One region of the Pseudomonas sp. EA_105y_Pfl2_R69 genome, then DNA from elsewhere that is predicted to be linked to it. Evidence: riboswitches for the same ligand, from Rfam matches in the RefSeq annotation. Region 1 holds a riboswitch; the other holds the start of a gene.
The links. Region 1 has a riboswitch for cobalamin ahead of AACY13_RS21200 (CbtB domain-containing protein). Riboswitches for the same ligand answer to the same signal wherever they lie in the genome.
Positions count from the first base shown of each region.

Region 2: it holds a riboswitch for cobalamin, as region 1 does, so the genes downstream of both, AACY13_RS09685 (TonB-dependent receptor domain-containing protein) here and AACY13_RS21200 (CbtB domain-containing protein) in region 1, are expected to answer to the same signal.

Region 1 covers NZ_CAXAOO010000009.1:151,294-165,781, reverse strand. Annotated here, with positions in the region: gene AACY13_RS21210 (ABC transporter substrate-binding protein) at 1-969, opposite strand, end outside; gene cobO (cob(I)yrinic acid a,c-diamide adenosyltransferase) at 969-1,577, opposite strand; cobalamin riboswitch at 1,751-1,968, opposite strand; cobalamin riboswitch at 2,030-2,252, shown strand; gene AACY13_RS21200 (CbtB domain-containing protein) at 2,369-2,554, shown strand; gene AACY13_RS21195 (CbtA family protein) at 2,565-3,257, shown strand; gene AACY13_RS21190 (hypothetical protein) at 3,320-3,658, opposite strand; gene AACY13_RS21185 (spermidine synthase) at 3,665-4,348, opposite strand; gene AACY13_RS21180 (ZIP family metal transporter) at 4,406-5,122, opposite strand; gene AACY13_RS21175 (sulfurtransferase) at 5,332-6,186, shown strand; gene AACY13_RS21170 (hypothetical protein) at 6,389-6,868, shown strand; gene AACY13_RS21165 (OmpP1/FadL family transporter) at 7,032-8,282, shown strand; gene AACY13_RS21160 (response regulator transcription factor) at 8,350-8,967, shown strand; gene AACY13_RS21155 (hybrid sensor histidine kinase/response regulator) at 8,936-10,750, opposite strand; gene AACY13_RS21150 (lipase secretion chaperone) at 10,763-11,836, opposite strand; gene AACY13_RS21145 (esterase/lipase family protein) at 11,881-12,807, opposite strand; gene AACY13_RS21140 (glutathione peroxidase) at 12,911-13,459, opposite strand; gene AACY13_RS21135 (hypothetical protein) at 13,566-13,691, opposite strand; gene AACY13_RS21130 (MFS transporter) at 13,688-14,488, opposite strand, start outside.
Region 2 covers NZ_CAXAOO010000003.1:65,914-80,401, forward strand. Annotated here, with positions in the region: gene AACY13_RS09655 (phosphatidylglycerophosphatase A family protein) at 1-278, shown strand, start outside; gene AACY13_RS09660 (substrate-binding periplasmic protein) at 296-1,024, shown strand; gene AACY13_RS09665 (retropepsin-like aspartic protease family protein) at 1,042-1,689, shown strand; gene ribA (GTP cyclohydrolase II) at 1,849-2,469, shown strand; gene AACY13_RS09675 (MFS transporter) at 2,466-2,882, shown strand; gene AACY13_RS09680 (helical backbone metal receptor) at 3,025-3,822, shown strand; gene AACY13_RS09685 (TonB-dependent receptor domain-containing protein) at 3,888-5,780, opposite strand; cobalamin riboswitch at 5,883-6,097, opposite strand; gene dxs (1-deoxy-D-xylulose-5-phosphate synthase) at 6,152-8,059, opposite strand; gene AACY13_RS09695 (carboxyl transferase domain-containing protein) at 8,154-11,441, opposite strand; gene ispA ((2E,6E)-farnesyl diphosphate synthase) at 11,645-12,532, opposite strand; gene AACY13_RS09705 (exodeoxyribonuclease VII small subunit) at 12,529-12,774, opposite strand; gene AACY13_RS09710 (DUF2214 family protein) at 12,932-13,387, opposite strand; gene AACY13_RS09715 (MATE family efflux transporter) at 13,384-14,488, opposite strand, start outside.

The DNA of each region.
Region 1 (14,488 bases):
TTGAAAAACTACCTGCATTGCCGATGCGTCGTTAAAAACAGGCTCGGAATGCTCATTTACAACCCGTAAACTCCGCTTCCTCGCCTGTTTTTGCCTAGCCTCGGCTGCCTCGCCTACGTTTTTCAACGGCCTGCTGGCCAGGCTCAGGGCATCCAGCTGCGCGGCCAGCTCTTCGGCGGCGTGGATCAACTGCCAGTCGCTGCAGCCCCAACGGTTACCGCTGATGCTCAGCACCGGACGCGTGGCCATCAGCTGTTGCAGGCGCTGATGGCGTGAATAGGCGGATTTAGCGTAGCCGTTGTCGATCAGCATATCGGCGCTGACGAAGACGTCCGGCGGGCTGTCGACCAGGTCTTCGAGGGCATAGCGGCTCCAGCCGGAACGGCCGAGGCTGGCCAGGTGATTGCGCAAGCCCACCGCCTGGAACACCGTATCGACATAGGTATTGGCCCCGGCGCTGCCGCCGTTGGCGCGCAGATAAAGCGCGCTGAGCGGCCGCGGGCGCTGCTGCAAACGCGCCAGGCGGGCCTGCACATCGGCAACCAGTTCGTTGCCGGCGGCCTCACGGCCGATCTGCCCGGCGACCCAATTGGTGCTGTCGAATATCTGCGGCCAGGTGGTCGGGTAAGGCACCACCAGCGTCTTGATGCCGTGACGCTTGAGCAATTCGGCCTGGTTATGCGCCTGCCAGCGCCGCGAGGCGAGGACGATATCCGGGTGCAGGGCGATGATTTCTTCCGCCGTGGCGTCGTTGGCTGGAAACTCCCGGGCCTGTTCGGCCATCGAGGAAATCCGCGGGTCCTGGCTCTTGCGCGACACCGAGAGCAGCTGCGCGGGCGCGGCCAGGCTCAACGCCAGCATATCGGCGCAGAGATTGGTCGAGACCACGGTCGGCAAGGCCGCGGCCCCGGCCCCGGCCAGCGGGGCACACAGCAGCAACAGCAGCGGCAGGACGCGCACGCGGGGCATCAAAAATCGATGCCGGCCTGGGCTTTGACGCCGGCGTTGTAGGCGTGTTTGACGTCGCGAATTTCGCTGACCGTATCGGCCAGTTCGATCAGCTCGGGCTTGGCCGCACGGCCGGTGACGATCACGCTCTGGCCGGCCGGCCGGGCGCGGATCGTCTCGATCACCATGTCCGCATCCAGGTAGTTGTACTTGAGCATGTAGGTCAGCTCATCGAGCAGCACCAGGTTCAGACTGGGGTCCGCGAGCATGCGTGCGGCATGCACCCAGGCCTCGTCCGCGGCGGCCTTGTCGGCGTCCCAGTTCTGCGTGTCCCAGGTAAAACCGGTGGCCATGGCGTGGTAGGCGACCTGCGCGGCGTTCTGCCGCAGATAGGTGACCTCGCCGGAGGCCTGGGTGCCCTTGATAAATTGCACCACGCCGACCTGATGGCCATAGCCCAGGGCGCGATACAGGGTGCCGAAGGCCGAGGTGGTCTTGCCTTTGCCGTTGCCGGTGATCAGCACGACTATGCCGCGCTCTTCCTGGGCTCTTTCGATCCCGGCATCGACCACGGCTTTCTTGCGCTGCATGCGCTCGGCATGGCGCTGTTTTTTCTCATCATCGATCATGGGTCGCACTCCGCAGCCGCATAAAAACCATCGCGCAGGGCGACGGATCGAGCGCAACCGCGGGGAGCTGGCGCGATGCACAGGCATCGAACCCTTGATGACGACTACTGAGGGAAGACCGCCCGAAACGCGGGCATGCAACAGCACCGGCAACCACCCACACCCCGGGGTACGCACCTTGTTTCGATCAGGCCGGTCTTCTGGCTCACCTTCATCCGAAGTCCGCGCCTTCCCGGGCGGTTGGCCCAGTGGCGTGTGGCGGCTTCGTCAGGTTCTACAGCAGCGGGGGCTGCGCCGGAATACTCAAGGGATTACTCCCAGAGGTCACCGGACTTCCCGTTTCAGCCCGTAGCGCGATTGCGCACGGGGCACCTGTTCGTTGGCCGGCAGGGTAGCGCAGTCGGCACCTTCCGGCAATTCGCCGCGGTTGACGGACTTCGCGCATCATGGTCAGCTAGCGGGCTGTTTCAGGTGTCTCGCGTCATGGCGCGAGGTGAAACGGGAAGCCGGTGGGTTCGATCCGCAAGGTCGAGCGAGTCCGGCGCTGCCCCCGCAACGGTAAGCGTACGCAAGGTCGTCATCGCCACTGTGTCCTAGGACATGGGAAGGCCGACCTCCACTGTCCAACCGACAGTCGTCGCAAGCCCGGAGACCGGCCTGAAACCTGTTTGGCAACCCGCGGTGGGCGGGGCGCGCCGAAATCGGGTTCGTTCCGCTGTCCGCGCTCGCCCGCTTTTGTGCTGCTTCCCTTCCTCGCGTGGCCGTTTTTCGACTCCCAGGAAGGTTCAAACATGTCCACCAGCACGCTGTCCGCCAGCCCCGCGCTTGCCCTGCCCCTGTCCCAACGCCTGATCCTCGCCATCGGCAGCTGCCTGCTCGGTGCCGCGCTGATCTTCTGCGCCGGCTTCGCGCCGATGGAAGTCCTGCATAACGCTGCCCACGACGCCCGCCACAGCGCCGCTTTCCCCTGCCACTGAGGATTCGACAATGATCAAGCGAATCGCTCAAACCGCAGGTTTTGCGGGGCTGCTGGCCGCGCTACTGCTGACCCTGATGCAGAGCCTATGGGTCACACCGTTGATTCTCGAGGCGGAAACCTATGAAAGCGCCGAGCCGGTAGCCGAACACAGCCATGCCGCCAATGCGGCCCATGATCATCATCATGACGCGGACGCCTGGGCACCCCAGGATGGCGCACAGCGCACCCTGTTCACCGGACTGAGCAATCTGGTGGTGGCGGTAGGCTTCGCCCTGATGCTCGCCGGCCTCTACAGCCTGCGCGCGCCGGGCCGTACCTGGCAGGGACTGCTCTGGGGCCTGGCAGGTTTTGCCACCTTCAGCCTGGCACCGGCTATCGGCCTGCCGCCGGAACTGCCGGGCACCGCCGCAGCCGAGCTGACGTTGCGCCAATACTGGTGGGTCGGCACGGCCGCCAGCACCGCCGCAGGTCTGGCCCTGCTGGCGTTCGGCGGGCAGTGGTGGCTGCGCGTCCTCGGCCTGCTGTTGCTGCCCCTGCCCTACCTGGTCGGTGCACCGCAGCCCGAAGTGCATGAAAGCCTGGTCCCGACAGCCCTGAGCCAGCACTTTATCTTTACCTCGCTGCTGGTCAATGCGCTGTTCTGGGCCGCTCTCGGCCTGATCAGCGCCTGGCTGTTCAGCCGTGGGCAACAGGCGAGCTGAACAGGCCGGTGAGCGCTTTCTGTAGCACGGATGCAATACGGGAAGATGTAAAGCCCCGCACATCACCGCCGGATTTCATCCGGGCTACGGGGTTCAGCGCACGGTAACCGACGCAGGCCATACAGGCTTGCGTCGACCTTGCCGCGGTTGTCGACTATGGCGATTTCGCCGCCCAGTTCACGCAGGCGCGTGTTGATATCGCTGGCGTACAACTGCTTGAGCCACAGCCGATAAGCCATGCCCTGCCCCGCATCCAAATAACGGTGCAGTTCGGCCAGGCCGAACGTCCAATGGCCCGGCTCACAGCTGAAGCCTTGGGCGCGCAGTTGTTCCAGCACCTGCGCATCGCCGCGCAGCACCGCTTGGCAACAATCGAGAAACCTCTGCAACAGATCGCTCATGGACCTTTACTTGATCTTCTCGGCGATCCAGATGGTATGCCGGGTGCCTTTGTTGCCGTGGGCGTAGACCTGCACTTCCTCGACCTTGAAACCGGCCTTGCGCACCTTGTCGGAGAACTGCCGGTCGGCGCTGGCCGACCATACCGCGAGCACGCCTTTGGGCCGTAGCGCCTGGTGGCAATGCTGCAACCCCTGCGCCGAATACAGCCAGCTATTGCGCTTCTGGGTCAGCCCCTCGGGGCCGTTGTCGACATCCAGCATAATCGCGTCGTAGCGCTGCCCGGCGTTCTTCAGGCAGTTGGCCACATCGTCCTGAATTACCCGGGTACGCGGGTCGAGCAGCGGATAACCGGCCTTCGCGCCCAGCGGGCCGCGATTCCACTCCACCACCCCGGGCACCAGTTCGGCGACCTCGACCTCGGCGGTCTTGCCGAGGTTCTGCAAGGCCGCCGCCAGGGTGAAACCCATGCCCAGACCGCCGATCAGCACCCGTGAATCCGGCCGCCCGGCGACCTTCTTGCAGGGAATCGCCGCCAGGGCGTCTTCCGAGCCGTGCATGCGGGTGTTCATCAACTGACCGCCATCGCCGCCGGCGATCTTGATCACAAAATCCTCGCCATATTCGAACAGGCAAAGCGCTCCCGAACCATCGGGAATCGGGGCGGTGTCGAGCAATACAAAGCGCTTCATGGCGGTCTCGTCGGGCAGTGGAGGCGATCGGGTAGCGCACGATACAGCAGTCGCGCCTCAGCCCCCAGTCAGCATATGCCCGACGATACCGAGCATGAAGCCCAGCAACGCACCGAGCGACGGTGCCCAATGCTTGTTCAGCTTGGCCTGCGGGGCGATATCCTGGAACACCGAATAGAGAATGCCGCCAGCGGCGAACAGCATCACCGCGGCAACCACTTGTGGCGAATCATCCAACCATAAATAACCGGATACGCCCGCGAGCGGTCCAAGCAATGCCGCTGCCGCGAACAGCATCAGGAGACGTTTGCGGCTGTAGCTGCTGGCGCGATGTATCTCGCGGTAGGCATTGAAGCCCTCCGGCAGGTTCTGCAGCGCCATCAGAATGGCCAACAACATCGCGCCCTTGCCGCCATGGGCAAACGCCGCGCCCAGGGCCAGGGACTCGGGAATAAAGTCGCTCAACATCGCGGCCATCTGGCTGGCGGCGGTTCTGCTCCGAGCCAGAAGGATATCCAGCCCCATAAAGGCCACGCCGCCAGCACAGAACCACAGAGCGGCCGCCGTCGGCTCGAAGCGCACGATCGCTTGCGGCACCAGCACCAGTGCCACGGCGGCCAACAGCGCACCTCCACCGAAAGCGACCACCCCGTGGCGCAGCTCATTCTCCAACCAGCGCGGACGGATACGTTCGACGCTGGCAAAAGCCGCGCCGAGGGGCATGGCCATACCGGCCAACAGGGTATACGCCACCACCATCCATAGAGAATCCACGGTCACCTCACCTGCCAGTCGGGGGCTATCAATATCCCCCATTGCGCCGCCAACTCAAGCGCAGGTTCCATCGATGCAGATTGATAACGACATCGAGTGCCAAGCCATGGCAACTTCGGGCCAATGCCGATTATGCTCTGAGCCTTGCAAACCTAGGCGGGTCAAGGCAAGCACCGCCCACGTAGAACCTTTTTCAAAGGACGCACGCCATGCCCCTCGCCCAACTGATCACCGCCGCGCAGCTACAGCAACGCTTGCAGCGGCCCGACCTGCTGATTCTCGATTGCCGCTTCGCCCTCGATGACCCGGCCTATGGCCAGCGCAGCTACGGCGAAGGGCATATCCCCGGCGCGCAGTTCGCCGATCTGGAACGCGACCTCTCCGGCCCCATCCATAAGGGTGTAACCGGCCGCCATCCCCTGCCGGATGCCGCGCAACTGCTGCAGCGCCTGCGCGACTGGGGCCTCAATGAAACTAGCGAGGTGGTGCTGTACGACGACGGCCCCGGTGCCTTTGCTGCCCGCGCCTGGTGGCTGCTGGCCTGGCTGGGCAAGCGCGAAGGCGTGTACCTGCTCGACGGCGGCTTGAAGGCCTGGCGCGAAGCCGGTGGTGAGCTGAGCCAGGAGCTGACAACACCGGCACCCGGCGATTTTGCCGGCAAGTCCGACGCCAGCTTACTGATCGATGCGCACCAGCTGCTGCAAGGTTTACCCGACCCGCGCTTGACCCTGCTCGACGCCCGCGCCCTGCCTCGGTTCAAGGGCGAGGTGGAACCCCTCGACCCGGTCGCCGGGCATATTCCCGGAGCCCAGTGCGCGGTGTTTACCGACAACCTGGACAGCGACGGCTATTTCCTCGGCAGCGCGAAACTGCGCCAGCGCTTTGCCGCGCAACTGGGCGAGCGCCCGGCCAGTGGCCTGGTGGCCTACTGCGGTTCGGGCGTGACCGCCTGCCACAACCTGTTCGCCCTGTGCCTGGCCGGCTATCCCCTGGCGACGCTGTATGCCGGCTCCTGGAGCGAATGGATCACCGACCCCGACCGCCCGGTGGCCACCGGCGACTGAAGCCAGGCCGGGGGGCTAAGCACCAATTGGAATATCGGTCATAACCGAAAGCTGAAAACAATTTAAAAACAGCCCTTTACAGCGCAAAGGTCGCACTAAACTTCAACACAAGCGGCTAACCCCGCTTCCGGTGGGGCCTTTATCAAAACAAGCAGACGCTGCCAGCGCCCCGGCCCCATCGGCGACCTGTCGCGAGGGCTATATGGGAATTGCCGCCTGCGAGTTCAGTCAGTACGTCATTCGGCCCACCTTGATCTACCTGGGCCGCCACTCCGCCACCGCCGAAGCCCTGCTCCTGGGAGCCGCCGCCAGCCAATCCGGGCTGGGCGCGGGACTCGATGACAAGCACGGCCACGGCCTCTACCGCATCGCCGCCCTGCGCCACCAGCAGCTCTGGGACCAGCACCTGGCCCGCGACCCGGACCTGGCCAGCAAGATCAGGGGGCTGGCCAGCCAGCATGCCTTTCTCGCCGCCCCGCACCTGGAACTGACCGTCAACCTGCGCTATGCCACGGCAATTGCCTGGATGCTGATCGAGACGGACGCCTGCGAGCTGCCCGCCGCCGACGATCTGCTCGGCATGGCCCAGATCTGGCAACGGGTATTCAGACCCCAGGGCCGGCCGCGGGACTTTATCGCCGCCTGGCAGCGCTATATCGGCCGCGTCAGCCAGGTGGCCTGAGGTCGAGGCAACGAGCATTATTGTCCGACAATTTCACTGCATTTAGCAGAAAATGGCCGCACTTTAAAGGCTTTTAACCGCTCTATCCCGGGAACTCAAAGGCTTGGCAAGGGTCATGGAAGGTTGCTAGTTTCCGCCCCCCGCTAAACCCTAGGAGTCCTCCGTGACCAGAAGAGTCGTCAAGACCTGCCTGTCCCTTGCCCTTGCCTCTGCCGCCAGCCATGGCCTTGCCAGTGGTTTTGCCATCAACGAACAAAGCGTCAGCAGCATGGGCACCGCCTTCGCCGGCCGCTCCTCCTCGGCCGATGACGCCAGCACCGTATTCGGCAACCCGGCCGGCATGGCGCGCATCAAGCGCGAACAGATCAGCGGCGGCATTGCCCTGATCCACGCGAAAACCGATATCGACAACGCCAGCGGCTCCACCCCTGGCAGCAATGACGGCGACATGGTGCCGTTTATCGGCGCGCCCATGGGTTATTACGTCAAACCGCTGGACGACAACTGGAGCTTCGGCCTGGGTCTGTATGTGCCGTTTGGCCTGGTGACCGATTACGAACGCAACTTCCAGGGCCGCTATCACGGCGACCGCAGTGAAGTGCGGGTGATTACCCTGCAGCCGACCCTGAGCTATCGCGTCAACGAGCACCTGTCGATCGGCTTCGGCCCGACCCTCAACCGCATCGACGGCGAGTTGACCTCGGCCGTCAACAACCCGATTCCCGGCGCGGGTGACGGCAAGGTCGAAATCAAGGGCGATGACACGGCGCTGGGCTACAACCTCGGCGTGCTGTTTGAAATCACCCCACAGACGCGTTTCGGCCTGACCTACCACTCCAAGGTGGATTACCGCCTCAAGGGCGACACCACAGTGTCCGGCCCGGGCTTCGTGTTCGGTTCATCGGCCGGCAGCTACGACGCTTCGCTGGAGCTGACCACCCCGGAATCGGTGGATTTGTCCGTGACCCACGAGTTGAATGCCGACTGGACCCTGTACGCCGGCAGCACCTGGACCCGCTGGAGCCGCCTGGAAGAAATCCGCGCCGACAACAAAGGCGTAGGGGGCTTGCTGGGCGGGGCCCTGACCAGCATCAGCGAGCCGCAGAACTGGCACGACACCTGGGCCCACGCCGTGGGTGCGGCCTATAAACTGAACCGCCAATGGACCCTGCGTGCGGGCCTTGCCGTGGACCAGTCGCCAACCAATAACGCCGACCGTTCGCCACGCATCCCCAGCGGCGACCGCACCATCCTCAGCCTGGGCGCGGCCTGGAGCCCGAATGAGGACATGACCGTCGATCTGGCCTATTCCTATCTGATGGAAGACGACGCCGATATCGAGAGGGACGACTACCGCTCAACCTACAAAAACACCGCCCATGGTCTGGGCACACAAGTGACGTACCGCTTCTAATTCGGCACGAACTTTGGGGTACACTCGCGCAGCGATGACAATTATAAAAATGCCGCGTGAGACGACCATGACTGCACTCTGTACTGCCCTGCCGGAGCGGCTCTGCCTACTGCTGGTGGATGACCACAGGATCTTTCTCGATGGCCTCAGCCTGGCCCTCGCCCCTCTTTGCGCCGACCTGCAGATCCATACTGCCGAAACCGCTGCCGCCGCCGAAGCCTGCCTGCAGCACGCCGATTTCGACCTGATCCTGCTGGACCTGCGCCTGCCCGACATGCCCGGCCTGGAGCTGCTGCAACGCTGGCAACAACAGGGCCGCATGACCCCGGTGGCGATTCTCAGCGCCAGCGACTCCAACCTGGATGCCCAGGCCGCACTGGCCGCCGGAGCACTGGGTTTTATCCCGAAAAGCGCCAACAGCAACGAGCTGCGTCAGGCCGTGACCCGCGTGCTGCTGGGCGAAACCCTGCCCGCTCCCGCCGGGGCCGAAAAGGCCCAGCTGACGCCGCGGCAGATGGAAATTCTGCGGTTACTGGCCGACGGCCTGCCGAACAAGTCGATCGGCCGGCAACTGGGGGTGGCCGAGGACACGGTCAAGACCCATCTCAAGACCCTGTTTCAGGAACTCGACGTGCACACCCGCACCGCCTGCGTCAGTGCGGCGCGTCAGCGCGGCTGGCTATAGGGTCCGTTGCGGTTTCGCCGCGAGCCGCCTGGCGCGCCGGCAGCAGCACCGCCAGGGCCTGACGCAGGCGGGCCGGCAGCACGGGTTTGCCCAGCAGGGTGATATGCGCCGGCAGGCAGCGCTCCTGCAACTGACTGCTGATATCGGCGGTGATCAACAACGCCGGCAGCATCAGCCCCGCCTCTTCACGCAGACGCTCGATGGCGGACAGGCCATCCGCCTTCGCCGCCAGGCGGAAATCGCTGATCAATAGCTGCGGCTGGGCCTCGTCCAGGCACAGCAGGGCGGCCTCGAGGTCGGCGCAGGCCCAGACCTCGCAGCCCCAGCGCCGCAATAACCCGGCCAGCGCTTCGCGCCCGGCACCGTCGTCCTCCAGCAGCAGTATCCGCCCGCTCGGGGCCGCCACCGCCACCTGCGTTGCCAGCCGCTCGCCCGCCTCGGCGCGCGGCAGTTGCAGCACGAAGCGCGCGCCTTGCCCGGGGCTGGAATGCAGCCGCAGCGGGTGCTCGAGCAGCTCGGCCAGCTGTTTGACGATGGCCAGCCCCAGGCCCAGGCCGCGCTCGGCATTGCGCCCGGGGTTATCCAGCTGCTGAAACTCCTCGAACACCCTATCCTGCTGTTCCGCGCTCAGGCCGCGGCCATCGTCGCCCACCTCGAGCAGCACTTCGTCCCGCTCGGCCCGTGCGCGCAGCCAGACCTGGCCTGCCTGGGCGTGGCGTAGGGCGTTGGCCAGCAGGTTGCGCAACACCCGCTCCAGCAGCAGCGGATCGCTGCGCACCCAGAGTTCCTCGCACTGCAGTTGCAGGGTAACGCCCTGGGCTTGGGCCTCGGCCCGGCTCTCCTCGCTCAGCCGGGCCAGCAGCGGTGCCAGGGCGACTACCTCGAGCTTGACCTGCACACCACCTGGCAGGGTCATGCGGCTGTAGTCGAACAACGACTGCAGCAGGCGACTGAGCTGCTCCACCGAGGTTGCCAGGCGACTGCTGATGCGCTGCGTGCCGGCCTCCTGGCTCTGCTCCAGCAGGTGCTGGGCATACAGGCCCATGGCATTCAGCGGCTGACGCAGGTCGTGGCTGGCGGCAGCAAGCAGACGCAGCTTGCGTGCATCGTCGGCCTCGGCACGCTGGCGGGCCAGGTCGAGCAGGCGCAGGTTGAGCCAGGCACCACGCTGGCCATGCTCCTGCAGGTAGGCACCGATACTGCCGATCAGGTTGGCGCAGACCAGAAACAGGCCCTGATAGGCCAACTCCGAGCCGGCCTCGGTCAGCAGCAGGCCCAGGCCAAGAAACAGCGCGCAGATGCCCCAGGCCGCGGCGCTGACGGCCCGAAACGACACCCCCAGCAGCACATAGCCGAACATCAGCACGAGGAACAGGCCGTCGTAAGGCATGGCCACGCCCAGCCCCCAGCAGACATAGATGATCGCCACCACACAGGCCCCGTTGAGCCCGTAGGCGGCGACATAGGCCAGCAGGCTGAGGTGCGGGTCGCTCTGGGCACGCCGACAGTAAAAGAAGCTCAGCGTCACCCCGAGCATCGCCAGCAGACGCAGGGGCACGCTGGTCAGGCCCACCGCCAGGGGCAGGAACAGCAGATCGAGGATGCAGTAGATCAGCTGAAAGATCAGCGCGGTGCTGACGATCAGCAGCAGGCGGCGGCGAATGCGCTGCACTCTATGGCCAACGAAGCCCTCTTCCAGCTCCGGCACGAAGCATAGACGGCTGTAGCCGCGGCGCTGCTGCGCCAGCAGCAGACGCTCTTCCTGCTCCGGGGTCATGCCCATGGGGCTCCGGGATTACAAACCCGAGGTCTCGCTGTCCTGCTGTTTGCCGGCAATGGCGTCATAGGTTTCCACCCGGTGCTGGTCTTCGGCGCTGAATAGTCGCTGGCGCAAACGCTGCTGCTCGCGCTGCCGATCCGCCGGGCTCAGGCCATTGCCCTGCAGGCTGGCCAGTTCCTCTTGGTACTGGCCATAGCGTTGTTGCCAGGCCCGCTCGTTGCGCTGCTCGGTGAGCAAGCGCTCGACCGTAGGTGGATCATAGGTCAAGGCGAGGAACTGGCGCACCTGCTCCTCGCTCGCGCCCTCTTGCCACAGCTGCTCGCTGCGCGCCTGTTGCGCCTGCGCCTGGCTGTGGCGCTCCTCGCTGGCACGCATGGCCGCCGGCAGCTGCTCGCGCAGGCGCAACTGGGCCTGGGCCTTGCCTTCGTCGCCAAGATCGTCGCGGGTGAGCAGCGCCAGGTTATCCAGGGTGTAGCGGGCATAGGCTTCTTCGGCACCGAACAGGGCCTCCACCGCGGCCGTGGAAAAATGCCCACGGCGCAGCTCGGCCAGCTTGTCGAATGCCTGCTGCAGGGCGGCCAGCTGCGACTGCGGTTGCGCCTGCTGGGCAGCGCTCAGCGGCTGTTCGAGCAGCGCCAGACTGGCGCGTTTGTAATCCATATAGTCGCCCAGCAGGCCGATAAACTGCCCCAGGGCCGGCTCCGCCAGGCGTTGGCCAGCATCGGCCAGCATGGCTTCGACGGCCGCATCCAGCCCGGCGCTGTCGGCGGCGCTGAGGAAGTAATCGAAATAGTCGCGCACCCCGAGGTTCAGGCGCAGATTACCGGCACTGTCGCTGGCCAGTTCGCCGTCCACATCGGTGCCCTGCAATCCGGGCAGTTGTGCGGCGATGGGCACAAGCGCAGCGGCCGGCGCGGCGGATGCCAGCAAGGGGCTGGGCAGGCTGTCGGCACTGGCTGCGGGGGTGGGCTGGGGCACGGCAAGTTGGGCCACCGGGGCAGGCTCCGGCCATTGCCAGTAGAGGGTCAGGCCGCCGACACAGAGTGCGGCGACCAACAGTAAAAGGATATGACGCGAGGGAAAGGGCATGGCAGCTCCAAGGCGGGCCGCACAAGGCGGCCCGCAACAACAGGTCAGACGCCTTTGTTCTTCAAGCGGTTGGCATGCTGGCGATACAGCGAGACCGGCTCGGTCCAGCCGCGGATGCCGAACAGGTGGTTGATCGCATCGACGTGGTTCATGTTGTAGCTGTCACCCAGCACCTGGCCCAGGTAGGTGGAGCAGACGCCGACCAGGCCGTCGTTCTTCTCGCTGCCGAACGCCAGGCCGGTGATGGCCAGGAACGGATCGACCGCATCGAAGATGTTGGTGTAGGAGGTGTTACCGGTCCAGGAGAAGTAGCGGATATTGTGCCCACGCACGTTATGCACTTCGGTGGACTTGGCGCAGTAGCTGCTGTTGTTCACGCCCCAGGGGTGGCGGCTGTTAAGCGCGGCGGTGCCGGCGGTGGTCAGGGTTTTCAGCGCGTCGATGCCGCTCTGCGGGTTGCTGCTGCCGGACAGCAGATTGATCACCGCGCCCAGGGCGTTGGCCAGAGCATTGGCACCGCCTTCGATGGCGCTGTTGGGTGGAATCGCGCCGCGCAATACGTCGGCCACCTTGGAGCCCTTGTTGACGCCGTTGATCGAGGTCACCGATGCCACCAGATCGGGCCGCAAAGAAGCCGCGACCCGCGAGGTCGGCGAGCCCTGGCTGTGACCGATCAGGTTGACCTTGCCGCCGTTGGCACCGGCCCAGGGCACGATCTGCTGGGCCAGCGCGGCACCGCGCTGCTCGCTGTCGTTGAGCGCCGAAACGCTGGCGACATAAACCTTGGCCCCATCGCGCTCGAGGTTCCAGGGAATGGTATGGAAGTAGTTGATCAGACCGCCGATGGTGTCGAAGCCGGTCACCCCGTGCACCAGCACGATGGGGTATTTGGTCTGGGTGTAGCCGGCCTGGGCTTCGACCGCGCCGAGCAGGGCGCAGGCGGCGAGAGCAGTTGAAATAACGCGACGCATGGGTGCCTCCTTGTTTTTCTTGTGGGCACGCCGGGTAACTGCGTCCGGCGTAGCAACACTCTAAGGAGGTGTACGGGGCCCAACCATCGCCCAGATGGGTGAGTCAGGGTTGCGCAGCGATGGCCTGCTCGAGCGCGGCAATCAGCTTGGGATCGTCCGGCAGGGTGCTGCTGGGGAAACTGGCGATCACCCTGCCCTGGGCATCGACCACATACTTGCTGAAGTTCCAGCGCGGGGCCTGGCTCTGCGCGGCCAGTTCCTTGAACAACGGGATGGCCTGCTCGCCGCTCACCGGCTGGGTTTCAGTCATGCTGAAGGTCACACCGTAATTGACATAACAGACCTTGGCGGTCTCCTCGCTGCTGTCGGCTTCCTGGCGGAAGTCATCCGAGGGCACGCCCAGCACCTCCAGGCCCTGCCCCTTGTAGCGCTGATACAGCGCCTCCAGGCCTTTGAACTGCGGGGTAAAGCCGCAGAAGCTGGCGGTATTGACCACCAGCAGCGGCTTGCCGGCAAACCGGCCGCAGAGGTCGATCCGCTCCTGGCTGCGCAGCTTCGGCAGCTCGCCTTGCAGCAGCGCCGGGCAGTCGGCCGCCAGAGCAGACGCGGACAAGGCCAGGAGCATGGTGCTCAGAACAAGGGAACGCAGCATGGCAGACGCCTCGAGAGTTGAAGAGATTCAGGCTACTCGCCGGACAGGCAGGCGGCAATTTTCGCCTGGTAACAAAATTCTATGGCCTGACCGCACAGCTGCCGGCTCAGCACACCCCCATGCCCAGCTGCAAAAAGGCCAGTCCACTCTGTCGCCAGGCCCACCACAGCAGCCCCAGGCCCAGCAGGCCGGCCAGCGCCGCCAGGGCGCTCAGGTAATGCTTGCGCATCATACCGCCACCTCCTGAATGCGCAGGCGAGCCACCGGCTGTTCGCGCACCGGCCAGTTCAGCGCCGCCGCCAGCAGGCTGAGGACAACGGCGATCTGCCAGACCAGGTCATAGCTGCCGGTGCGGTCGAACAGGTAACCGCCCAGCCAGCCACCGAGAAAGGCCCCGAGCTGGTGGAACAGAAACACGATGCCGCCGAGCATCGACAGGTTGCGCACCCCGAACATCGTCGCCACCGTGCCATTGGTCAGGGGCACGGTGGACAGCCACAGCAGGCCCATGGCGATGCCGAAGGCATAGGCGCTCCACACCGTCAGCGGCGTCAGGATAAACGCCACGATCACCACCGCCCGGGCCAGGTACAGGGCGCTGAGCAGGCGCGGTTTGGACATCCGCCCACCCAGCCAGCCGGCGCTATAGGTGCCGAAGATATTGAACAGACCGACCAGGGCCAGCACCGTGGTGCCCACCAGCGCCGGCAGATGCTGATCGACCAGATAGGCCGGCAAATGCACACCGATAAAGACCACCTGAAAACCGCAGACGAAAAAGCCCAGGGCCAGCAGCCAGAAGCCCGAATGGCTGCAGGCCTCGCGCAAGGCCTCTGCGAGGGTCTGCTCGTGGCCGGTCAGCGGTAGCGGTGTGTCCTTGAGCATTGCCGCCAGCGGTATGATCAGCGCCACCAGCAGGCCCAGGGCCATCAGCGCCGCCGACCAGCCGAGCCAGCCGATCAGCCCCAGGGTACCGGGGAGCATGGCGAACTGGCCGAAGGAGCCGGCCGCGGCGGCGATGCCCATGGC
Region 2 (14,488 bases), on a different contig from region 1:
TGCATGACCACGAAGGCATCGTCTGGGACGAAATGGTCGGCATGTGGATTACCCTCTGGCTGGTGCCCGACGGTTGGGGATGGTTGCTGCTAGGCTTTTTATTGTTTCGCCTGTTCGACATCCTCAAGCCCTGGCCGATTCGCTGGATCGACCGGCACGTGCATGGCGGTGTCGGCATCATGCTGGATGACGTGCTGGCCGGCGTGTTCGCCTGGCTTGCCCTGCAGCTGTGTGTCTGGGGCTGGGCCAATGGCGTGGCGGCGGCATTGCCGGGCTGATCATTGAGAGGTGGCGCATGGGCCGCAGGTGTTGGATCTTGCTCGTCGCTCTACTGGCTTGTTGCACCGTGCAGGCCAATGCCCCGCTGCCGGAACAGGTACGTATTGCCAGCGAAGTCTGGGAAGGGCATACCCATGCCGATGGCTCGGGTCTGGCTTGGGACATCATGCGTCTGGTCTTCGAACCGGCCGGTGTGACGCTGCAGATCCAGAGCGTGCCCTACACCCGCTCCATCGGCCTGGTGCAGCGCGGCGAGGCGGATGCCTGGCTTGGCTCTTACCTCAACGAAGTCGACGACGGGGTGTTCTACCCGCGTCTGCCCTACGACGCCGATCAGATTGTCGCTCTCGGTCTGACGGACCGGCCGCTGCCCAGCCTGGCCACCCTCGGCGAGTTCCGTCTGGTGTGGATTCGCGGTTATGAGTACGAGCGCTATCTGCCAAACTTGCGCCAGTACCACGAAGTGCTGCGTCGTAGCGGTATTCTGGGCATGCTCGACCTCGGTCATGCCGATTTCTATATCGATGCGCTGACCGAGGTCGAGGATGTGCTGGCCACGACCGGGGCTCCCGAACGTTACCGCTCGACCGAACTGACCGCGCTGCCGATCTATCTGGGCTTTGCCGATAACCCGCGGGGCCGGGCGCTGGCCGAACTCTACGACAGGCGCATGGCGCTGTTGCAGGCGGAGGACCGTTTGCGTGAGGTCTTCGCCCGCTGGCAGCAGCCCTATCCCTTCGATTAATCGTCATGAGAAGCCGTATGCAGGGTATCAAGTTGTTTAGTTTGGGCTGGCTGCTGCTGGCCGCCAGTTGCGTCTGGGCCGCCCCCCAGGTGCGGGTGGTGGGGCTTTTCCCGGGCGCGGCGGTGTTGAATGTCGACGGCCAGCGCAAGCTGGTCAAGGTTGGCCAGACCGGTCCCGGTGGGGTGCAGGTGGTCAGTGCCGACAGCCGTGGCGCGGTGTTGCGCGTCGAGGGTGTGGAGCGCAGCTATGGGCTGAGTCGCGAATACAGCGAAGGCTTTGCCGCGCCGGTGAAGAAGCAGCTCAGCATCGCCAAGGGCATCGGCGGGCATTACTGGGTTGCCGGCTCGGTGAATGGCCAGTCCGTGCAGTTCCTGGTCGATACCGGGGCGACTTCGATCGCCCTGAATGATGGCCATGCCCGTCGCCTGGGTATCGATTACCGGGTCAGCGGCAGGCCGCTGCAGGTCAGTACGGCCAGTGGTACGGTGCGCGGCTGGCAGGTCAGCCTGGACCGGGTCAAGGTCGGCGAACTGGAGGTGCTGGGCGTCGACGCCGTGGTGCTGGAGGGTGGTTCGCCCACCGAAGCCCTGCTCGGCATGAGCTTTCTCGGCCGGATTGGCTGGCGCGTCGAGCAGGACATGCTGGTGCTGGAATCGAAGTACTGAGGGCCGCCGCGTGCTGCAAGCGTCCGGGACACGGCTCGAGCCCCGGCCATGCGCAGGTTCGATCCTTATCATCGGTAATTCAGACTGACCCGCTGGCGGGGCCTGCTGTTACAATGCCCGCCTGAATTTATCGTTCATTTCTCTTCTTAGGAGCATCCGGTGCCCGTCGTGTTCGTCGCCGCCTCCCAGCTGCCTACGCCCTTTGGCGTGTTTACCATGCATGGCTTTCTCGAAACGGCCTCCGGTAAGGAACACGTCGCCCTGACCTATGGCGATGTGGCCGATGGCGAGCCGGTATTGGGGCGCCTGCATTCCGAGTGCCTGACCGGCGACGCGCTGTTCAGCCTGCGCTGTGATTGCGGCTTTCAGCTCGAAGCGGCGTTGCGCGCGATTGCCAGCGAAGGCCGCGGCGTATTGCTCTACCTGCGTCAGGAAGGCCGAGGCATCGGCCTGCTCAACAAGATCCGCGCCTACGAGCTGCAGGACGGCGGTGCCGATACCGTGGAGGCCAACGAGCGCCTGGGCTTCGGGGCCGACCAGCGCGACTACGCGATCTGCCTGCCGATGCTCGAGCACCTGCGGATCAAAGCGCTCAAGCTGATGACCAACAACCCGCGCAAGGTCAAGGCGCTGGGCGATATGGGCATCAATGTGGCGACCCGGGTGCCGTTGCAGATCGACCACAATCCGCACAACAAGAAGTACCTCGCGACCAAGGCCGGCAAGCTCGGGCATATGCTCGGCAGCCTGCACCAGGGCGAGGTCGAGGAGAGCCTGTGACCCGCAGCGAAGTGCGCCGCCGTCTGGCGCTGGCCTGGTGGCGGCAGCTGGCGCTGACCCTGGCACCGCTGTTCGTGCTCAACCTGCTGTTCGGCGCGGGCCAGCAAACCGGCGTGCTGACCATGCCGCTGTTTATCGCCGGGGTCGCCTCGATGTTTGTCAGCCTGCCGCTGTTCAGCGCCTACAAGCGCGCCCTGGTGGCCACTGAAAAAGCCCTCGACACCCCCGCCGAGCACGATGCCTGGCTTGAGCTGGCGCGCGTGCGGCGTACCGCCTTCCTCGGTGCCGGCCTGCCGGCCTGGATCGCCGCGTTTGCGGTGTTCGCCGGGCTGGAGGCGATTCCCCTGATCCTCCTGGTGCTGTCCAGCGTGGTGCTGCTGTATCTCTACCGCATACCTCGCCAACTCGGCTAACAGGTCGCTGCAGAACTACCTGCGTAGCCGATGCTGCGTTGAAACCGGTCTCGAAATGCTCATTTACAACAGTAAACTCCGCGTTCTCTACCGCTTTCGCCTTGCCTCGGCTGCCTCGGAAACGTTCTTAAGCGGCCTGCTAATGCGCGCCACCACTCTGTGCCTGATGCTGTTGCTGGCGTGCCCGGCCGCGGCGGTCGAACGGGTGGTCAGCCTGGCACCGTCCCTGACCGAAATCATGCTGGAATTGGAGGCGGGCGACTTGCTGGTCGGCCTGCTCGACGGCGGCGAGCGCCCGGCGGCGGTGGCGCAGCTGCCTTCGGTGGGCCGCTATGGCCAGCTTGAGCTGGAAAGCCTGCTCCAGCTGCAGCCCGATCTGGTACTGCTCTGGCCGGATAGCATCGGCAGCGCCCAGCGCCAGCAATTGCAGCGCCTGGGCATTGCCCTGTTGATCGCCGAACCGCGCAAACTGGCCGACCTGGCGGAGAACTTCGTCGAGATCGGCGCGCGCGTCGGCCGTGCCGAGCAGGGCCGGCGGCTGCAGCAACAGTTCAATACGGGGCTGGCCGCCTTGCGCCAGCGCTATCGGCGCGAGCAGCCGCTGGCGCTGTTCTACCAGATCTGGGATGTCCCGCTGTATACCATCGGCGGCCAGCAGATCATCAGCGACGCCCTGGGTGTCTGCGGGGCGGAGAATATCTTTGCCGAGCTTACCTTGCCTGCGCCGCAGGTCAGCGTGGAGGCGGTGCTTGAGCGCAATCCCGAGGTGATCCTGGCCGGTGTGCAGGGGCAGCTGGAGGCCTGGCGCAGCTGGCCGGGCGTCGCCGCGGTTGAGCGCGAACAGCTGTGGCTGGTGCCGGATGCCGGCCTGGAACGGCCGAGCTTTCAGATGCTGGGGGCGCTCGAGCGTCTGTGTGAGGTATTGAGCAAGGCGCACTGAGAAAAAGCCCCGCGTTACGGCGGGGCTTTTCTTGGGTTCAGTCTATTGAGCGCCTAGCTGACGGTTCAAAGCTGAGGCGTCCAGGTCACGGCAAACAGCGCGGTGCGGCCTTCGGTGTTGTAGCCGAAGCGTCCGTTGGCTGTGCTGTAGGTCGCCTCGGCATAGTCCTTGTCGAAGAGATTGTTCAGTTTCAGGTCGAAGGCCACTTCCTCGCTGGCTTGCCATTTGCCGCGCAGGTTGAGCAGGCCGTAACCACCCAACTCACGTGTGTTGTCGGCATCGTCATAGCGACCACTGACTGCGCGCCAGCTGGTACCCACGGCAAACTCACCGAACTGGCGATCCAGGTCCAGGCTCAGCGTGCGTTTGGCGCGGCGGGCGAGGGTGTGGCCCGTGTCGCGATCCCGCGGGTCGATCAGGGCGAGTGCCAGGTTGCCCTGCCAGCCGAACAGCTCTTGCTTGAGCGCGGCCTCGAAGCCATTTATGCGAGCGGTCTGGACGTTCTGCGGGATAAAGTTCTGGTCGAGAACAATCGCGTCCTGCAGATCGATGCGGTACAGCGATAGCTCCAGTGCGCCGGTTTCGCTGTAGCGGCTGCGCCATTGGGCTTCGTAGCTTTTGGACGTTTCCGGCTCGAGGTCCGGATTGGCGCTAGGGAAGCAAAAGCCGCTGAAACAGAAGTCCGGGTAGTACAGGTCGTTGAAGGTCGGTGCGCGGAAGCCTTCGCTGTAGGACAGGATCAGGTCATTGGCAGTGTTGAACGGTACCGTCAGCGCGGCGTTCCAGCTGTTCTCACTGCCGAACTGTTGGTTCTTGTCATGGCGCAGGCCCAGTTCGGTTGAGAAATGCTCGGCGCTGTAGCGGTGCTGAATAAATGCCGCCTGATTCCAGCGCGAGTCCTCAGTAAAGTTCTCGCTACCCGTCACTCGATCTTCATACCAATCGGCACCCAGCAGCAGCTGATGGCGCTCATTGAGGGTCAGGGTATTCACCCAGTTGACCGAGTCACGGTAGGTGTTGAAGCTGTAGAACGCGTCGGCGCTGGCGTGTGGCTGATCGTTGCCGGTATCACGCTTGTCTTCGCTGTGACCGATTTCCAGGCGACTGTTCCAGGCTTCGCCGAGGTTGGCGTCGATATAGCTGGACAGGCTGCTGAGCTGGAAGTCGGTGGTGGGCAGCGAGGTACTGAAGATGTCCTCGAACTCGGACTGGCCGCGCTGGTCGAGGGCGCTGAAGCCTATCTTCAGGTCGTCATTGAATTGGTGCGATACGTTCAGGCTCAGCGATTTATTGCGGTAGGCATCGTCATCGCCATTGGCACCGAAATTGTCGCGTGTGGCATCGATGCCCTGGGTTTCATCGAGTGCTGCACCCAGGTTGAAGCGGGTTTGCCCGTCGCCGCCGGACAGGCCAAGGCTACGCTCGAAGGTCTGGTTGCTGCCGACGCCAAGGCGAACGTAGGGCTTGAGTCCGTCGCCGCTGCCTTGACGGGTGAAAATCTGCACAACCCCGCCGATGGCATCCGAGCCATAGAGCGCCGAGCGTGCGCCACGCACCACTTCTACCCGCTCGATCTGCTCCGGGCTGAGAAATTCCAGGCTGCTGGTGCCGCTGGAGGCGGCGGAAATACGCTGGCCGTCTACCAGTACCAGGGTTTGTGCGGTCGAGGTGCCGCGCATAAACAGGCCGGTCTGGCTACCCGCGCCGCCGGTACGGCTGACGCTGACGCCTGGGACGCGCTCGAGTAGCTCCGCCACGCTGCGCACTTGCAGGCGCTCGATGTCCTTGCGGGTAAACAGCGTGGTTGCAGCCGTCGCCTGCCGGACCGATTCGGCTTGCCGCCCGGAGGTTACGATCAAGGGTTGCAACTCGAGTGAGTCGGCGTGGCTGCTGGCCTGATCGGCATGGGCCGCCAGCGGCAGCAGCGCCACAGCCAGGGCAAGACGGGACAATTTCATTGAAGAATCCTCAAAAGACAGAAAAACTTTCGAGGAGGGCAGGGACAAGCACCGGGCAGGGAGGCGTTAGCCAGCGCTTGACGGTGATGCCCTCCGCAACACCAGTCACTTCACGCCGAGGCAGGTCTCCGGGCTGCCGACTGCCTTTCTCACCTTCCCAGGCGAACCCAGTGGTCTTTGAGAAAGGCTGCGCTTGCGCGCTGTCGGTTACCGTTGCGGGGGCAGCGCAGGCCTTGCGGCTGTCGAGTCGACAGCGGCGCACCTGCTTCCCTTTTCACGCTGCTGGTTTGGCAGCGACCTCGGACAGATAAAACGTCGCGCACCTTAAGCCGGTGCGGAGGGTAAAGCAATGCGCTCTGACGGCTGGCTTGCTACTGATTGTCGCCTATCAGGTCGGCCAGGCGTTGGCGCACTGCCGCGTCGATGCCGGTAGCGTCCAGGCCGCACTCGGCGAGCATCTGGCTCGGCTTGGCGTGCTCGACGTAATAGTCCGGCAGGCCCAGCTGCAGCAGCGGCTTGAGGATATTCTCGCGGGCGAGGAACTCGCCGACCGCACTACCGGCACCGCCCATGATGCTGTTCTCTTCGATCGTGACCAGCAATTCGTGGTTGGCGGCCAGCTGGCGTACCAGGGGCTCGTCCAGGGGTTTGACAAAGCGCATATCCACGACCGTCGCATCCAGACTGTCACCGACCTTAAGCGCCTCACTCAGCTGTACGCCGAACACCAGCAGAGCCACTTGGCGGCCCTGACGGCGGACGATGCCCTTGCCGATTTCCAGTGGCTGCAGGCCCGGTTCGATAGTCGCGTTAGGGCCGCTGCCGCGCGGGTAGCGCACCGCCGCCGGGCCGTCGAACAGGTGGCCGGTGCTGAGCATGCGGCGCAGTTCGTTTTCATCGCTCGGGGTCATCACCAGCATGCCGGGGATGCAGCGCAGGTAGGACAGGTCGAAGCTACCGGCGTGGGTCGGGCCGTCTTCGCCGACCAGGCCGGCACGGTCGATGGCGAACAGCACATCAAGGTGCTGCACGGCCACGTCGTGAATCAGCTGGTCATAGGCGCGCTGCAGAAAGGTCGAATAGATCGCCACCACCGGTTTGGCACCGTCGCAGGCCATGCCGGCGGCGAGGGTCACGGCGTGCTGCTCGGCGATGGCGACGTCGAGATAGCGCTCGGGATAGCGCTCGCTAAAGGCCACCAGGTCCGAGCCTTCCTTCATCGCTGGGGTAATGCCGACCAGGCGCGGGTCCTGCGCGGCCATATCGCATAGCCACTGGCCGAATACGCTGGAGTATTTCGGCCCAGAGGCTTGTTTGGGTTGCGCTGCTGGCGCGTTGATCGCCTCCAGCTTGGTGATCGCGTGATAGCCAATCGGGTCGATCTCGGCCGGGGCGAAGCCCTTGCCCTTCTTGGTCACCACATGGAGGAATTGCGGGCCCTCCAGGTCACGCATATTGCGCAGGGTGGCGAGCAGGGTCGGCAGGTCGTGGCCGTCGATCGGGCCGATATAGTTCCAGCCCAGTTCCTCGAACAGGGTGCCGGGCACCAGCATGCCCTTGGCGTGTTCCTCGGTCTTGCGCGCAATCTCCCAGGCACCTGGCAGGCGCGAGAGGATTTTCTTGCTGCCCTCGCGCATGCTGGCGTAGGTGCGGCTGGAGAGGATCTTGGCCAGGTAGTTGGACAGGCCGCCAACGTTCTTCGAGATCGACATGTCGTTGTCGTTGAGGATCACCAGCATATTGGCGTTGACGTCGCTGGCGTGATTCAGGGCCTCGAAGGCCATGCCGGCGGTCAAGGCACCATCGCCGATCACGGCTACCGCCTTGCGCTTGCTGTTCTGCAGCTTGGCGGCGATGGCCATGCCTAACGCTGCGCTGATGCTGGTGCTGGAGTGGCCGACGCCAAAGGTGTCGTACGCGCTTTCCGAGCGGCGCGGGAAGGCGGCGATGCCGTCCTTCTGCCGCAGGCTGCCCATCTGTTCGCGGCGGCCGGTGAGAATCTTGTGCGGATAGGCCTGATGGCCGACATCCCAGACCAGACGGTCATCCGGGGTGTCGAAGACGTAATGCAGGGCCACGGTCAGCTCGATCACGCCGAGGCCCGCGCCGAAATGCCCGCCGGTCTGCCCAACCGTATACAGCAGGTACTGGCGCAACTCGTCGGCCAAGGTTTCCAGCTCGGCTTCGCCCAGGCGGCGTAGCTCGTCCGGCGTGTTGGCACGGTCTAGAAGGGGCGTCAGCGGGCGCTCACGGGGAATCTCGTGGAAGGTCGTCGGCATCAGGCAGATCGTTATAGGTATAAAAGATGCGGCAGTTTACCCGAAGCGCCAGAAACTGCCCAAACATGGTTCGGTCCGGCCGGCATCCTGCGGATTACCAGGTGTCAATTGAGCGCTTTTTGCCTTCACGCGCTGCCGGCCTGGGTGTGGCGTTGAGGCCACGGAGCAGCCAGGCGCGGGTTTCCACTGGGTCGATCACCGCATCGATCTCGAGAAAGCTGGCCATATTGATGCCCTTGCCGTTCTGGTAGGCCTTGGCCACCAGCTTGTCGAACAGCTGCTGGCGCGCGGCGGGTTCTTCGATGGCCGCCAGCTCCTTGGCAAAGCCCAGGCGCACCGCACCTTCCAGACCCATGGCACCAAACTCGGCGCTGGGCCAGGCGATGGTAAACAGCGGCGAGTGGAAGCTACCAGCGGCCATGGCCTGGGCACCGAGGCCGTAGCCCTTGCGCAGCACCACGGTAAAGAACGGCACGCTCAGGCTGGCGGCCGCGACGAACATGCGCGAGACATGGCGCACCGTGGCCTGTTTTTCCGCCTCCGGGCCGACCATAAAGCCGGGGGTGTCGCACAGCGACAGCAGCGGGATATCGAAGGCGTCGCACAGCTGCATAAAACGTGCGGCCTTGTCGCCGGCCAGCGCGTCGATGGCCCCGCCCAGGTGCGCGGGGTTATTGGCCAGCAGGCCGAACGGCTGGCCCTCGATGCGGATAAAGGCGGTGATCAGCCCCGGCGCGAACTGGCGGCGCAGTTCCAGCACCGAGTCGCGGTCGGCCAGGGTGTCGATCACCTGGCGGATGTCATACACCCGCATGCGGTTCTCCGGAATCAAGTGGCGCAGCTCGCGTTGGTCGGCGCAGTCCCAGTCGTTGAGTGCGCCCTGAAAGTAGCTCAGGTACTGCTTGGCCACTCGCACCGCCTCGGCCTCGTCGGCCACTTGCACATCGATCACCCCATTCGGCCCCTGCACGCTGACCGGACCGACCTGCTCCGGTTTGAAGCTGCCCAGGCCGCCGCCTTCGATCATCGCCGGGCCGGCCATACCGATAGTCGCGTTGTCGGTGGCGATAATTACATCGCAGCAGCCGAGCAGGGCGGCGTTACCGGCAAAGCAGCGCCCGGAGACTATGCCGACGGTCGGAACCAGTCCGGACAACCGCGCCATGCCGACAAAGGTATGGCAGTCCAGCCCGGCCACGCCGACGAAATCGCTATCGCCGGGGCGGCCGCCACCGCCTTCGGCGAATAGCACCAGGGGCAAGCGCCACTGGGCGGCGAGGCCGAGCATGCGGTCGGTCTTCTTGTGGTTGATCATCCCCTGGGTGCCGGCGAACACCGTGTAGTCGTAGGCGATGGCCAGGCAGCGCGCCGCCTGGCTGCCGAACACCTCGGCGTTGACTGTGCCGGTACCGGCCACCAGGCCGTCGGCCGGACTCTGTTCGATCAGCTCCTCCAGCGAGCGCCGACGCCGTTGCGCAGCAACCGCCAGTGCGCCGTACTCGCTGAAGCTGCCGTCATCCAGCAAGTCCGCCAGGTTCTCGCGCACCGTGCGCTGGCCGGTCTTGCGCCGTTTGGCCACGGCCTGAGGGCGGCGTTCGTCACGGGTGATGGTGTGGCGTTCGAGCACTTCGGCCAGGTCCGCGCGGATATGATCGAGGTCCAGGCTGTGTTCGCTCTGGCTGGCGACGGCGTCGACTTCGGCAGGCTCGATAAACAGCAGTGGCTGGCCTTCATTGAGCGCGCTGCCGACCTGCACGGCCAGTTGGCGAACGATGCCGCTGTGGCTGGCGGTGACTACAAACTCCATCTTCATCGCCTCCAGCACGGCGATGCTCTGGCCGACGGCAACCGCATCGCCTTCGGCCACTTCCAGGCTGACCACCACGCCGGTGCTGTGGGTCAGCAGCGGCAGGCAGCCTGGCGGTGCGTCCGCTACCGGCTCGGCGGTCTGGCTGACGGTCTGCGCAGCGGCAAAGAAGTGATGCGGATGGGCCTGAGTTTGCGCTGCCAGCAGCTCGCCTCGCTGGCTTTCGACAAAGCGGGTGGTCAGCTGGTAGCTCGCCACCTGGGGCAGGCGCAGCAGGTTCTGCAGCAGGTGCAGATTGCTCGCCACGCCTTCCAGGCGGAACTCGCACAGCCCGCGGTAGGCGCGGCGTAGGGCGCTGGGGTAGTCCGGCGCATGGGCGATCAGTTTGGCCAGCAGCGAGTCGTAGCTGGGGCTGACCGGGTAGCCGGCGTAGCCGTAGCCATCCACCCGCAGCCCTGGGCCGCTGGGCGGCTGGTAGGCGCTCAGGGTGCCGGCGGCCGGGCGGGTGCTGCCGTCGCTGCTCATGCTTTCCAGATTGATGCGCAGTTGCACGGCGCAGCCATTGAGCGGCGGCGCTTGTGTCAGGCCGAGTTGCTCCAGCGACTGGCCGGCGGCCAGTTTTAGCTGGGTGTGCAGCAGGTCGACGCCGGTGACCTGCTCGGTGACGGTGTGCTCGACCTGGATGCGCGGGTTGGCTTCCATAAAGTAGAAGCGCTCGGGCTGCTCGGCATCCAGCAGAAACTCGAAGGTGCCCAGGCCCTGGTACTGCACCGCGCCGGCCAGCTTGAGCGCGGCGGCGATCATGCGTTCGCGGGTGGCGGGCGGCAGGTCCGGGCTGGGGGCGATTTCCACCAGCTTCTGCTGGCGGCGCTGCAGGCTGCAGTCGCGTTCCCATAGATGGCTGACCGCACCGCTGGCGTCGCCCAGTACCTGAATCTCGATATGCCGAGCGCTGCGCACCAGCTGTTCGATATACAGCGCTCCGTTGCCAAAGGCGGCGAGGGCTTCCGACTGGCAGCGGGCAAAGGCTTCATCCAGTTCGGCCGCGGCAAAGACCGGGCGCATGCCACGGCCACCGCCACCGGCCAGGGCCTTGAGCATTACCGCGCCATGCACGGCGAGAAAGCCATGGGCCTCATCCAGGCTGATCGGCCGATTAATGCCCGCCACCAACGGCACGTTGCAGCGCTCGGCCAGCTCTCGCGCTGCGGCCTTGTCGCCAAACAGCTGCAGCACCTCGACGCTGGGGCCGACAAAGCACAGGCCGGCGGCCTGGCAGCGTCGCGCAAACTCGGCGTTTTCCGCGAGAAAGCCATAGCCCGGATGCACGGCGTCGCAGCCCTCGGCCTTGGCAATCTCGATCAGCTGATCCATATCCAGATAAGCCGCCACACCACGGCCATTCAGCGCTACGGCGCTATCGGCCTGGCGCAGGTGCAGGGAAGCGGCGTCGTCCTCGGCGTAGATGGCCACCGAGCGGATGCCCAGTTCACTGGCGGCGCGGGCGATACGGATGGCGATTTCGCCACGGTTGGCGATCAGCAGGGCGGCGAAGGGCGCAGTCGTAGCGGGCATGGTGGCTCCAGATTGTTATTCTGCAGCCATCTTAGGCGCTCGGCGGGCGAGGTAAACCAAGCCTCAGCGGGTAAGGGTTGGGCTATTGATATGGGTGATAAGGGGCGGAGTGATCGCGGGCGTGGACTAGGCGTCCCCGCCGCTCCTACAGGGGCGTGAATGGTTGTAGGAGCGGGCTTGCCCGCGATGGACATTTCGCTGGCTTAGCTGCGCCGTTCGACGATATAGCAGGCCAGTTCGCGCAGCGGCTCGGCGGCCGAGTCGAAGGGGCGCAGGGCATGCAGGGCCTGATCGCGCAGTTCCAGGGCATAGGCCTTGGCGGCGTCGAGGCCGAGCAGGGCCGGGTAGGTGGGTTTGTCGTGGGCCTGGTCCTTGCCCTGGGTCTTGCCCAGGGTGGCGGTGTCGCTTTCCACGTCGAGGATATCGTCCTGCACCTGGAAGGCCAGGCCGATGGCGCGGGCGTAGTTGTGCAGGGCTTTGAGGGCGTGCTCGTCGGCGCGTTCGCTGGCCAATGCGCCGAGCTGCACGCTGGCTTCGATCAATGCGCCGGTCTTGTGCCGGTGCATGATTTCCAGGGCGCTCTGGTCGAGCTGGCGGCCCACCGAGCCGAGGTCGATGGCCTGGCCGCCGACCATCCCGGCCGGACCGGCGGCGCGGGCCAGGGTGCTGACCATGCTCAGGCGCAGCTGGGTGTTCTGCGGGTTGCGCCGGGCGTCGGCCAGTACCTCGAAGGCCAGGGTCTGCAGGCCGTCGCCGGCGAGTATGGCGCAGGCCTCGTCGAAGGCCTTGTGGGTGGTCGGCTGGCCGCGGCGCAGGTCGTCGTCGTCCATCGCCGGCAGGTCGTCGTGGACCAGAGAATAGGCGTGGATCAGCTCCACCGCGCAGGCCGCGCCATCGGCCCGCTCGGGATCACCGCCGAGGGCTTCGCAGGCGGCGTACACCAAAAGCGGGCGGACCCGCTTGCCACCGTTGAACAGGCTGTAGCGCATGGCCTGGTAGAGCCTCGCCAGCTGTGGCTGCTCCTGGCCGAACAGGCTGTCCAGGGCGGCGTCGACACGGCTCTGGCAGTGCGCCTGGTAGGCCGCGATCATGCCTGTCGATCCGCGTCGAAGGGGGCTTCCTCCAGCGCGCCGTCGCGCTCCATCAGAATCTGCACTTTCTGTTCGGCCTGGGCCAGGGCGGCCTGGCAGTCGCGGGTCAGGCGTACGCCCTGCTCGAAGGCGGTCAGCGAGTCTTCCAGCGACAGCTCGCCGTTTTCCAGACGCTCGACCAGGTTCTGCAGATCGGTCAGGGATTGCTCGAAGTCGAGCGCGGCTTTTTTACGGGCGGCCATGGCGAATATCTCGGGGCAGATCGGGGAAGTGGAACCGGCGCGACACTAGCAGAGCAGGCGCGTACGGGCAAATCAGCGGGGCTTGTGGTGGGCTGCATTCCCCCTGAAAAGCTCGCCGCTAAAGCGCCTCCCACGGGGTTGGAGGTCTGCTTGGCTGTCAGCCGATCAGGCCATGGCCGCGCGCCATCAGCACCGCTAACAGTGGGATGGCCAGCAACAGCAACAGTTCCACTCGGATCGCCATGATCACCCAGCGTGCCTGGCGCGCACTGACCTGGGGGACCTGGCCGGCCTTGAGGGCATTGCGCCAGTTGATAAAGACAAAGGTCGGCCCTGCCGAAATCAGCCCGACCAAAATAAACAGGCCGACCTTGGCGTGGAACAGGCTGTTGCCCAGGTAGTAGTCCAGGCCCTTGCCGTACCAGATCACCCTAGCCAGACCGCTGAACAGCACCAGCCCGGCGAAGACGCCGTAGGCCAGGTCGGTGACGATCAGGCTGCGCGCGCGCTGCAGGTCCAGCGGCAGCTTGAACTGCACGTGCTCGATCGCGAGCAGGGCGAACAGGACGAAGATCGACAGGTAATGGATATAGGCGATAAGGGCGCTGGTCATACTGTTTCCTTGGCTGCGGCGGAGCTGGGGGTGGCGAACCATTGGTCGAGCCGGGTCAGCCGGTAAGCATAGCCACCCAGGCACAGGCTGCGCAGCCCCATAAAGGCGAGAAACGCCAGCCACAGGCCGTGATTGCCCAGCGGTTGCAGGGCCCAAGCCAGCGGCAGGGCGAGCAGCAGCGCGAGCAGCATGGCATCGCGCATTTCGCGGGCGCGGGTGGCCCCGATAAACAGGCCGTCGAGCAGGTAGCTGCTGACCGCGATCAGCGGCAGCAGGGCCAGGTACGGCAGGTAGTCGATGGCCTGGTCGCGGACCACGGCGATATTGGTCTGCAGGCCGATAAACCAATGGCCGCCGAACAGGAAGAACAGGGCAAAGCCCAGGCTGGCCAGCAGCGACCAACCGCCGGCGACGATCAGGCTGCGGCGCAGGGCGTTGCGGTCGCGCGCGCCCAGGGCATGCCCGCACAGGGCCTCCACCGCGTGGGCCAGGCCATCCAGGGCGTGGGCGGTGAGCAGCAGGCCGTTGAGCAGCAGGGCGTTGGCCGCCACCGTGGCATCGCCCAGGCGCGCGCCCTGCACGGTGATCAGAAAGAACACCGCCTGCAGCGCCAGGGTGCGGATAAAGATGTCGCGGTTGACCGCCAGCAGCGGTCGCCAGTTCAGCCAGCGCCGCAGTGCCGCCCAGTCGAGCCGCCCGGCATAGCCGTGCAGGGCGCGCCGCGCCAGATACAGGCCGAGCAATGCAGCGCTCCATTCGGCAATCACCGAGGCCCAGGCCGCGCCCGCCACGCCCCAGTGCAGGCCGAGGACGAACAGCAGGTCGAGGGCGACGTTGAGCAGGTTGGTGGTCAACAGAATCGCCAGCGGCCCGCGGGCGTTCTGGGTGCCGAGCAACCAGCCGATCAGGGCATAGGTCGCCAGGGCCGCCGGCAGGCCGAACAGGCGGATATGCAGGTAGTCGCGGGCCAGGGCATCGAGGTTGGCGGAGGGTTGCATCAGGCCGAGGGCGGCGTTGCTCAAGGGCAGCGCCAGGCCGATCAGCAGCAGCGCCAGCCCGCCGCCGAGCAACAGACCCTGCAGCAGCACCTGGCGCAGCGCG